One region of the Rhizobium sp. RU35A genome, then DNA from elsewhere that is predicted to be linked to it. Evidence: predicted binding sites of a transcription regulator. Region 1 holds the regulator's gene; the other holds the start of a gene.
The links. The regulator LexA, encoded in region 1, represses DNA repair genes until DNA is damaged. The targets are predictions, from matches to a motif close to TGTTCNNNNTGTGTTCNG.
Positions count from the first base shown of each region.

Region 2: a site for LexA is predicted at 1,270-1,287, ahead of F3H95_RS23735 (metallopeptidase family protein). Genes of this name have one in related genera too.

Region 1 covers NZ_FTMR01000007.1:144,619-149,744, forward strand. Annotated here, with positions in the region: gene F3H95_RS16730 (AAA family ATPase) at 1-177, opposite strand, end outside; gene F3H95_RS16735 (helix-turn-helix domain-containing protein) at 177-2,195, opposite strand; gene F3H95_RS16740 (DNA-binding protein) at 2,197-2,412, opposite strand; gene F3H95_RS16745 (helix-turn-helix transcriptional regulator) at 2,473-3,069, shown strand; gene lexA (transcriptional repressor LexA) at 3,422-4,141, shown strand; gene F3H95_RS16755 (ComEC/Rec2 family competence protein) at 4,122-5,126, opposite strand, start outside.
Region 2 covers NZ_FTMR01000014.1:73,941-79,066, reverse strand. Annotated here, with positions in the region: gene F3H95_RS23740 (DNA polymerase Y family protein) at 1-258, opposite strand, end outside; gene F3H95_RS27525 (hypothetical protein) at 272-1,249, opposite strand; gene F3H95_RS23735 (metallopeptidase family protein) at 1,421-1,864, shown strand; gene F3H95_RS23730 (DUF1737 domain-containing protein) at 1,946-2,152, opposite strand; gene F3H95_RS23725 (CoA ester lyase) at 2,149-3,051, opposite strand; gene F3H95_RS23720 (hypothetical protein) at 3,165-3,398, shown strand; gene leuD (3-isopropylmalate dehydratase small subunit) at 3,565-4,170, shown strand; gene leuB (3-isopropylmalate dehydrogenase) at 4,321-5,126, shown strand, end outside.

The sequences.
Region 1 (5,126 bases):
GCCAAGCTCCTGCGATAGATAGTACAGGGCCGTGGTTTTGCCGCAGCCAGGAGGGCTGATAATACGTGTAGGCCATCCGAAGTTCCGCGCATAAGCGATACCGCCACGGATATCGTGCACCGGCGCGATTTCAACGAAGAGGCTACGATCCGGGACTTTTGGCTTGGAGAGACGCATTAGAGGCCCTTTCCACTGATTGCGGTATTGATCATGAGCATTCGAGCCTCACGAAGGCGCTGCTGCTCTTCTTCCATTTGCTGGCGCGTCTTTTTGGCCGTCTTGCTCGGCACGATGGCCCGTTCCCGGTTCCAATCCACATCGACCGAGATCAGCGCGGCAGGTGGGTTCGGGACGACATCCGGCGTTGACTTGCCGATGTCGATCAGCTTTTCCAGCGGATCGATGTCAGGCACCGAACGCTTCATCTCGCGAAGAGCGCGCTTGCGGTTCTTGTCGCGGGCGGCACTGGTCTGTGCGCCTCTCGGATCATCGTACGGGAGTTGGACGTTCGGCTTTGCCCAACCAATCCGTTCTCCCTGGAGCGTTTCCACCAGCAGCTCATTGAAGCCGTGATAGGCTGGCACGCGGACGATGACTGTGTTTTCGAAGCATCTGTCGAGTTCGTCGCATGTCCATTCCCGCCCGTCCAGGCTGAAGACATGTTTACTCAGCTTGCGCTTTTCCGGCTTGGTGAACGCCATGTAGAACTGAGCTTCATCGATCAGCGTTGCCGCCCATCCATCCTTCACATGCGCGGCAAATGCCTGTTCTGGCGACTTTCCGCCCAAAGCACCGCCCTGCGGCAGACGCTCGTAGGCACTGAGAAGCCCGAAAACCGTTTCGCAGAAGGCGTCGAAACCGTCCTCGAACGGCGGCATCGGCTTCCCGAGTTCGCGCCGCTTCGGGTTCATGCGGTTGTCGTCTATCCAGCCTGGAATGTGCCGGAAATACTGCTGGTTCATCTGCCGGAAGAAGCCTTCGACCACCTTGGCGGAGGCGTTGTATGGCTTGGCGCGAATGACGCGGGCGCGATCCTCGGAATTGAAGGTCGTCACACTGCAATTGAGCTTCAAGGCGTCTTCAAGATAGTCCGCGAACCCGTATTCCGAGCCGTTGTCGCAATAAAGCTTCTGCGGCATGCCGAAGGCCGGATGCTGGCACATGCGCTTGAAAGCATCGATCACATCGACATTGCGCACCCCGCCCCGCTCATTCAGGAATACCAGATCGCCGAACACGCGGTTCGTTGCCACGTCATGGAAGGCGAGAAATTTCGGCGTGGCACAGGTGCCGTTCTCCCGGCGCACCATGACGTTGATATGGTGCACGTCCATGACGACGATTTCCATGGGCTGGAGACCGGCGATCGTGCGGCGGATACGGGGCTTGTTATCCTCGCTGGCCTTGCGGTCGAAATCATGCCGGTAGACAGCCTTGAAGCGCGCCTCTTGCGTGATCAGAGCATCGGGAATGCCGAAGAGCTTTTCCGCTTGTGCATTGTCATCCACCGGATAACCGTAGGCCGCTGTCAGGCGGCGCAACTCGGCGGACGCCATGAACTGGATGATCTTGCGCGTTGTTCCCTTCACGATCAGCCCGCGAATGAACTGCACGATATCCTCGGCAATGGTTTCCTTGGCGAAATCGTCAAAAGGAACGGCGTTCGACCAATACTGGTTGATGAATACCCGTTTCTGCCCCTTGTCGCGCCGGACCTTCTGCGCAAGCGCGTGAATGCCCTCGTTCTCGTAAATCTCGATCCACCTGTAGAGGGTGGATTTTGTCAGCTTGCGCCGCGATCCCGTCCAATCGAGCTTCCATTCACCGTCGAGCTTATCGATTACCGCCCTGCGTTCCGGGCTGCGGAACGGGTGAGCCAATGCCGGGGCGATGATCTCGTATTTCCAGGCCCGTTCGAAGCGGGCCGTATCATCGCCAAGACGGAGCCTTGAAACGGCCTCATCGGTCATTTGAAAGGCCTTCAAACGCTCCTGGAGATGCGGCGGAAGGCTGGAAACCTTGACCTGATATTGAATGCCGGATCGACCGCCGCGACCGTGGAAGGTTCGGACTTCAAGGGGGTGGCCATGCCAGGACATGCTTCGCCCGACCATTATCCTGTGGCAGCCACGACGAGCGTTTCGCTGATCGACGCCATACAAGCTCGCCAAGATTTGGCTGTCGATCCACTCCATCTTAAGCGGCCTTCAAGCCCGGAATGGTCGAAGGACTCTCTTCCTTCAGACCCAAGTCAACAGCGATGCGGTGACTGACACCACGCTTCCCACCCAGAGAACCGTTCAAAACCGCATAGACTGTGCGGGGATTGTAGCCTCTCCGCTCTGCCCATTCCCTGATGCTGATGCCTGCACATTCAAACTGTCGTTTGACATCTTCCCGGTTACTGATCATAGCAATCTCCTAGATGTTTCGCTGTCGAAGCACTCCATCAATATGTTTCAAAGGTGTCACATGTCAACACGAAAAAGTTTCGATAACGAAGCATCCAAGGCAATTGGGAAGCGGATTAGAGAAATTCGTGGTGACAAAACTCAAGCGGAGTTCGCCAACCTCGTCGGTGTGGATCGTGCAACATTATCGAACTACGAGAGCGGACGCAGACAACCCAATAGTGAAATTATCAAGAAGATAGCAGGAATAGGAAACGTAACTGTTGCCGCCTTGATTTTTGGCGAATACAAAACCCCATTTGAAGAATATCAAATGTCTATCAACCGAAGCATTGCTCAAGCTTCTGCGGAAAATCCGGGGTTCATACCAAAATGGTACATATCTCAGGACGAGATAGACGTAATTTTCTCGCTGAGGCGGATGTATGACGATGATGCGCGGCTAAGCATCATTCAAGAGATCGTCAACAAAGCCGAGGAATCCATAGATCATGACCGCGAACTAGATCAGGGTAAGGTTCCCCCCTATGGAGAAGCCGCTGTTGAGCGGTTGCGAGCGATACTCCAAACAGGGCGTTTCAACGAGGGATACGACCCGGAAGTTCAGTATTGGGCAACCCTCTGGGAAGAGGTGAAAAGCCCGCACAAAAAGGATTAGATTGATCACTATCCGCAAAGGTATCCGCAATCTTTTCGATCTGCGGACAAAAACATGGACGCTATCCCCAATAATGCAAGCCAACTCAGTTACTTAACCATTATGCCGGAACGGCGCAAAACGCTTCCACCGATTGGCGCATTGCGCACCCCCATTTTCCAACGAAAAATCTTTATAAATCAAGCGCGCAGGCCCGTTTTCATTCCAGAATAATTATGCGCGCCATTCCCGATTAATTATCGCGCCTCCATCAGCCGGTCACCCCAAAAACACCCGGCTTTTGGGGGCTTGCAGAACACATAAGGAACAGATAGGGTCTGTTCTGTATTTGTTTCGGGCTCGGGGTTGCCATATGCTGACACGCAAACAACAGGAACTGCTTCTGTTCATTCATGAACGCATGAAGGAGTCCGGTGTGCCGCCCTCCTTCGACGAAATGAAGGATGCGCTTGATCTGGCGTCGAAGTCCGGCATCCACCGGTTGATCACAGCCCTGGAGGAGCGCGGTTTCATTCGCCGCCTGCCAAACCGTGCCCGCGCGCTGGAAGTAATCAAGCTGCCGGAATCCTATGTGCCGCCGGCCCAGCCCCGTCGCGGCTTCTCACCCAGTGTTATCGAAGGCAGTCTCGGCAAGACGCCGCCCGCCAAGTCCGCCGCATCAGCGGCACCTGCGGAAGAATATACGGGAACGGCAACTGTTCCTGTCATGGGACGCATTGCTGCCGGCGTGCCCATCTCGGCCATCCAGAACAATACGCATTCGATTGCGGTACCGATAGAGATGCTGGGAACCGGCGAGCATTACGCACTCGAAGTGAAGGGCGATTCGATGATCGAGGCCGGCATTCTCGACGGCGATACGGTCATCATCCGCAATGGCAGCACAGCCACGCCCGGCGATATCGTGGTGGCGCTGGTGGATGACGAGGAGGCAACCCTGAAGCGGTTCCGCCGCAAGGGGGCCTCGATCGCACTGGAAGCGGCCAATCCGGCCTATGAGACCCGGATCTTCGGACCGGACCGGGTGAAGATACAAGGCAGATTGGTCGGCCTTATCCGCCGCTATCACTGACCAGCCGGCGCACCGGTTCCGGCACATCTGTCTCGAAGCTGCGGCGTCGCCAGTCATAGCTGCGATGAACGCTCCAGGGGCGCTCATGTGACATGATGGCAGCTTCCGCGCGCCAGTCTTCGACTCGTCGGCTGTCGCGAAAACGAACGATCAGGGATCCGGTGCGGCGCAAGGTCTGGGCGCTCAGCAGGAGAGCGCCGGAACGGCACTCATCGAAGCGGGCCTGTGGCGCAATGACGAGATCTGCGCGGTCGCAAGCGGTTCCGGTGAGACGATTGTCCTCAACGGTTATGAGTGTCGCCCCCTGCGAGGTGATCGCAAGACAGCCGGACGAGGGAAGACATACAAAGCGTCCCGGCTGTTTTTCGGCGTCTCTGCGCAGGGTCTGCAGGATGGTTTCCGCCTCGCCGGCCTTCAGCGGCACTTTGGCAGCGGCTCGCTGAGACTGTCTGTCGGTCGTCGTCGTGACAGTTGACGCCGGCTCCCGTTCTGTTTGCTCGATTCTCTTATTCTGTGCAGAACCCCTCTGGATTCCAGGGGCTGCCTTTCGGTTGGCCGCAGCGTCAGGCGGCGGCGACAACAGGCGCGGTGCGCTGGTCTGTTCGATGCGCAACGCATCCTGCCATTGCCGGTATAGAAAATCCGAAGGTCGGCGCCGGTTGGTCGCCGCGGCCTGCCCGTCCAGAAGGGCAACGAGGATCCCATCCTCCGAGACGAGCAGATCCGGCGAACTCGCACGCTCCGGAATGATCGTCATGGCGACAGCGGCCAGGATCAGCGGCAGACCAAGCAGACGCAGGCGCGTCCGAAGCAGCGTGAGCAGCAGGAAGCCGGCCGAGGCCAGCGGCAGGAAGCCAGCTGGCGGTCGCCCCGTCGCCACCTCGCCTCCCCAGCCTGCGACCGTTTCGGCAATCGCGATCACGCCCTGCAGCGCCCATCCCATCAGTGTCAGGAAAGGGACATCAAGCCCCAGGGGCATCAGCAG
Region 2 (5,126 bases), on a different contig from region 1:
CAGATGCGTGCAGCCGGTGATGTCGAGGAAGAGGCCGTCGGTGCCGTCCAGCCCGACCAGCGGGGTGAAGCGGTCGCACCAGTCGGCGAGCGCCTCCAGCAGGCGCCGGTCGGCGGCCGCATCCTCCTCGATGACGATCAGGTTCGGACAGATGGCGCGCGCTTCCGCCAGCCCCTGCCCCATGCGCAGCCCGGCGGTCTCTGCGGTTTCGTCGAGTGCCAGAAGACGCATGCCATTGTCACGCCGGCCGGCCACCACGACGGGTGTGTCGTCAGGACGCCCGTTCGAACGCCCGTTCAAACGCCAGGACAGACCCCAGCGCCGGCGCAGGATCCGGTCGGTCGGCAGACGCGGAAAATGAAGCGCCAGAATGCGCGGCCTTCGGTTCGAAAGCCTGAGCCTGTCTTGCGGGGTCGAGAGCCAGGAAACGGCGGTCATGGGGGTTCCACTCCAGAAAGAAAGAGAGGGGAGCCGGGTTGCGGCTCTTCTCCAGGGTGAGACGGAAGACGGGATGGCCGATGCTGCCGCCGAGCATCGATCCGTCGGGAAGGCGCCGCGCAAGTGCCGGCGCCGGTTCGGCGAGGATGCGGAAGGCAGCACTCGATGCCTCCTCCTCGCCGGCCTGGCGCAGAAGCAGAAGCGGCCGCCCCGCCGCCTTTGCCCGAAGGCTCAGTCGGCGGCTTTCCGTCAGCCCGAAGGCGGCCGGATTGCCGCGTAGCTCGAGAAGCGTCGCGGCAAACAATCCGCTGTCCAGCGCCGCCTCCGCCAGCCACAGGGCATCTTCCAGCCGCTGCGGCAGCGCCTGGAAAAAGCGGCTGATGTCGAGCCCGAAAGCCTTCAGCCCGGGCGGATAGGGCAGGCCCGCCTCGCCTCCCCCCATCCGCTCGCCGATCCACAGGACTGGGCTGCATGTCCCATCCGGCTCCGCAGCCTGCAGAAGGGCCGCGAGCGACAGCGCAAAACCGCTTGCCGCGCCGGCATGGCGAAAGCCGAGGCTGCGGATCTCGGTCAGTGCATCGCGCGGCAGGCCGCCCTCCAGCGCCTGATCGAAGGCCGCGACATCGGTTTTCAGCCGCGCCTCTTCTGCCCGCCCCTGCGGCGCGACCGCGCGATCCGGACATTCCGCCAGCCGTTCGGCCAGCAGCCCGGCCTCTGCGGCCGCCTGTTCCGGAAGAGCGCGGCCTTCCAGGCGGGCAATCGTTTCGCGCAGGGCAAAAACCCTCTCCTGCGCCAGGGCAGGTCGTGCCATGACGTCGGCTCCATTCGAAATGTTCACTTTATGTTCTTATGGATTCCAGAGGCCGGCGGAAGAGTCAACAGGGCGGTGCGCGAGATTCATTTACGCTGCGCGCCTGCTGCTTGAATCCGCTCTCGAAAAAAATTCTCAAAAACCTTATATGGCTCCCAAAAAGGAGCACACATGGCCCGTGTCGACCAGACCGATGATTGGCGGGATCGCCACGCCCCGACCATCAGCACGTTCGAATCGCTGGCAATCGAGGCCTATGGGAATCTGCCGCAGGAATTCCGCGCGCTGACCCAGGACCTCACCATCGAGATCGAGGATTTTCCGGATGACGACGTGTTCGAGGACATGGCGCTGGAAACCCCCTTCGATCTGCTCGGCCTGTTCGAAGGCCGCGGCATTTCCGAGCGCTTTACCGTGGAAACCGGCGAATTGCCGAACCGCATCCGCCTCTATCGCCGCCCGATCCTGGATTACTGGGCGGAGAACGAGGAGACGCTGGGCGATATCATCACCCACGTGCTGATCCACGAGATCGGCCATCACTTCGGCCTCTCCGATGACGACATGGAGCGCATCGAGGAAAGCGCCGAAGAGGCGGCCGACCGCACGGGCTGAGCGGGGCCAGCGCATCCCCTTCGCAAAGAGTGCCCCGGATCGGCCGTCATGTCCGGTCCGGGGCGGCACGTTCAAGGGGTCTTACTGCTCGCCGAGCTTCATGCTCGGGTCGTAGTCCTTGCCGTGAACGGTCTTTACCACGGCCTGGCCGCAATACATCCTGTTTTCGGCGTGGTTGAAGGAAAGGCTCGGCGCGCCGTGCAGTTCCCAGCCCTTGTTGAGGGCGTCGGTCACCCGGTGGCAGAAGCTGGACTCATCGGGTCCGGTGAGGAAGCGGTAGACTTTCATGGCACTGTCTTTCTGTTTTCAAGGACCTGCACCAGAGCGAGCAGCCGTTCGGCCTCCTCCAGATGCAGGCGTTCGATCATGCGGCCGTCAAGGGGGATGACGTTCCGGTCTTCCGCCTCCGGCCGGGCAAAGGCGGCGGCGATGGCCTTCGCATCGGCGATCTCCTCGGCCGAGGGGGCAAAGGCCCGGTTGGCGGCGTCGATCTGGGCCGGGTGGATCAGCATCTTGCCGTCGAACCCCATCTCGCGGCCCTGCCGGCATTCGGCCTCGAAGCCGTCTTCGTCGCGGAAATCGTTGAACACGCTGTCGATGACGCAAAGCCCGTGCGCGCGCGCTGCCAGCACCACCTGCATCAGCCAGGGGACCAGAAAGGCGCGACCGGGCCGCGGCAGCACGCGGGTTTCCTTGCGCAGGTCGTTGAGGCCGATCACGAAGGCTTGAAGGCGCCCTGCCCTGTCGCGCGTGGCGGCAATTGCCCCGGCATTCAGCGTGCCGCGCGCCGTTTCCATCATCGCCCAGATCGCCACCTCCGGCCCGCAGCCGGCGGCATCGAGCCTCTCCTGGACAAAAAGAATATCCTGCGGGCGCTCCACCTTCGGCAAAAGCACCGCATCCGGCCGGACCGCCAGCACCAGGTCAAGATCGGCGGCCGCAAAGGGGGAGGACAGGTCGTTGATGCGGATGATGCGGGTCCTGCCGTCGCGGGCAAGAGCGGGAAGACGCTCGCGCAGGGCCTCGCGCGCCTCGTCTTTCCGCTCGGGAAACACCGAATCCTCCAGGTCGAAGATCACGCCGTCGCAGGCAAGCTGCGGAACCTTGTCCAGGGCCCGCGGGTTGATGGCGGGGACGCTGAGCAGGGAGCGATAGGGACGCGGCGTGAGAGAAAGGGTGCTGGGCATCGCGACTTTGTGACAAGCTTCGGGATGAGACGCAAGAGCGCACAGCTGCCAAGGCACTTGCAAGTGGAAACGGAAAGGCCCACATTCACGCAAGAAGAAAGGTTCATAAAACCATGCAGAACATCCGCGCAGTTTTCCTCGGTCTCATCGGCATTGCGGCGATTGGTAGCCTTGTGGTGCTGACGGCTTCCATCACCCTCGCCTTTGCCGGCATGCTGGCCGTCTTCACCGTTGTGCGTGCGCTGACCCCGCGCCTGAAGCCGGCACCGGTGCGCGCCCGCGCCAAGGGCGCCCGCCCCGACATGCGCGTCTGGAACGACGGTCGCGGCACGATCATCGATCTCTGATCCACGGTCTTCGGCGGTCTTCCGCGAATCACCGTGTTTCCGCTGGCCGACCGGCCAGCGTGGCGTTTGACAGGTCACAGTACCGTTTGACAGGAATGTGACCTTCAAATTGTCCGGGAATTGGTCTATGGCAGCATCCGCATCAAACGTCTCGCGGAGGCAGGTCATGGAAAAATTCGTCAAGCTCACCGGCGTTGCTGCGCCGCTTCCGGTCGTCAACATCGACACGGACATGATCATCCCGAAGGATTATCTGAAGACCATCAAGCGCACCGGCCTCGGCAAGGGTCTGTTTGCCGAGGCGCGCTATCGCGACGACGGCTCGCTGAACCCCGATTTCGTGTTGAACAAGCCGCAATACCAGAGCGCCAAGATCCTGGTCGCCGGCGATAATTTCGGCTGCGGCTCCTCGCGCGAGCATGCGCCCTGGGCGCTTCTCGACTTCGGCATCCGCTGCGTCATCTCCACCTCGTTTGCCGATATCTTCTACAACAACTGTTTCAAGAACGGCATCCTGCCGATCGTCGTCTCCCCGGATGACCTCGACAAGCTGATGGACGATGCCTCGCGCGGCTCGAACGCGGTTCTGACGGTGGATCTGGAAGCCCAGGAAATTTCGGGTCCCGATGGCGGCAAGATCACCTTCGACATCGACCCGGCCCGCAAGCACATCATGCTGGAAGGTCTCGACGACATCGCCACCACGCTGAAGAGCGATGCGGCGATCGCGTCCTTCGAAACGAAGGTCCAGTCGGAGCGTCCCTGGCTCTGAGCCGGCCTCCGCGCCCTCGGTCTTCGGGGGCGTCCGGACGGTCTGAAACACTCTGCGCCTCGTCCTGCGGCAGGCTCGGTCGGGGTTTGGGGGAGCGTGCCCCTGAAGGCGCGTCATGGTGAGCCTGCCCAGTTCAAGGACACCGGATTTATGTCTCACTCGCTCTTCCTTCTTCCCGGCGACGGCATCGGCCCCGAGGCCATGGCCGAGGTTCGCAAGATCATCGCCCACATGAACGAAGCCCTCGGCACCGGCTTCACCACCGATGAGGGCCTGGTCGGCGGCTCGGCCTATGATGCGCACGGCGTTGCCATTTCCGAAGAGGACATGGCCAAGGCCATGGCGGCCGATGCGGTTCTGTTCGGCGCCGTCGGCGGTCCGAAGTGGGATCACGTGCCCTATGAGGTGCGCCCGGAAGCCGGCCTCCTGCGCCTGCGCAAGGATCTCGAACTGTTTGCCAACCTGCGCCCGGCCATCTGCTATCCGGCGCTGGCCAGTGCCTCATCGCTGAAGCCCGAGCTGGTCGAAGGCCTCGACATCCTGATCGTGCGCGAGCTGACCGGCGGCGTCTATTTCGGCGAGCCGAAGACCATCACCGATCTCGGCAACGGCCAGAAGCGGGCCATCGACACGCAGGTCTACGACACCTACGAGATCGAGCGCATCGCCTCCGTCGCCTTCGAGCTGGCGCGCACCCGCAACAATACCGTCTGCTCCATGGAAAAGCGCAACGTCATGAAGTCGGGCGTGCTCTGGAACCAGGTGGTCACCGAAACCCACAAGGCGAAGTTTTCCGACGTGAAGCTCGAGCACATGCTGGCCGATGCCGGCGGCATGCAGCTGGTGCGCGCGCCAAAACAGTTCGACGTGATCGTCACCGACAACCTGTTCGGCGACATGCTGTCCGACGTTGCCGCCATGCTGACCGGCTCGCTCGGTATGCTGCCGTCGGCCTC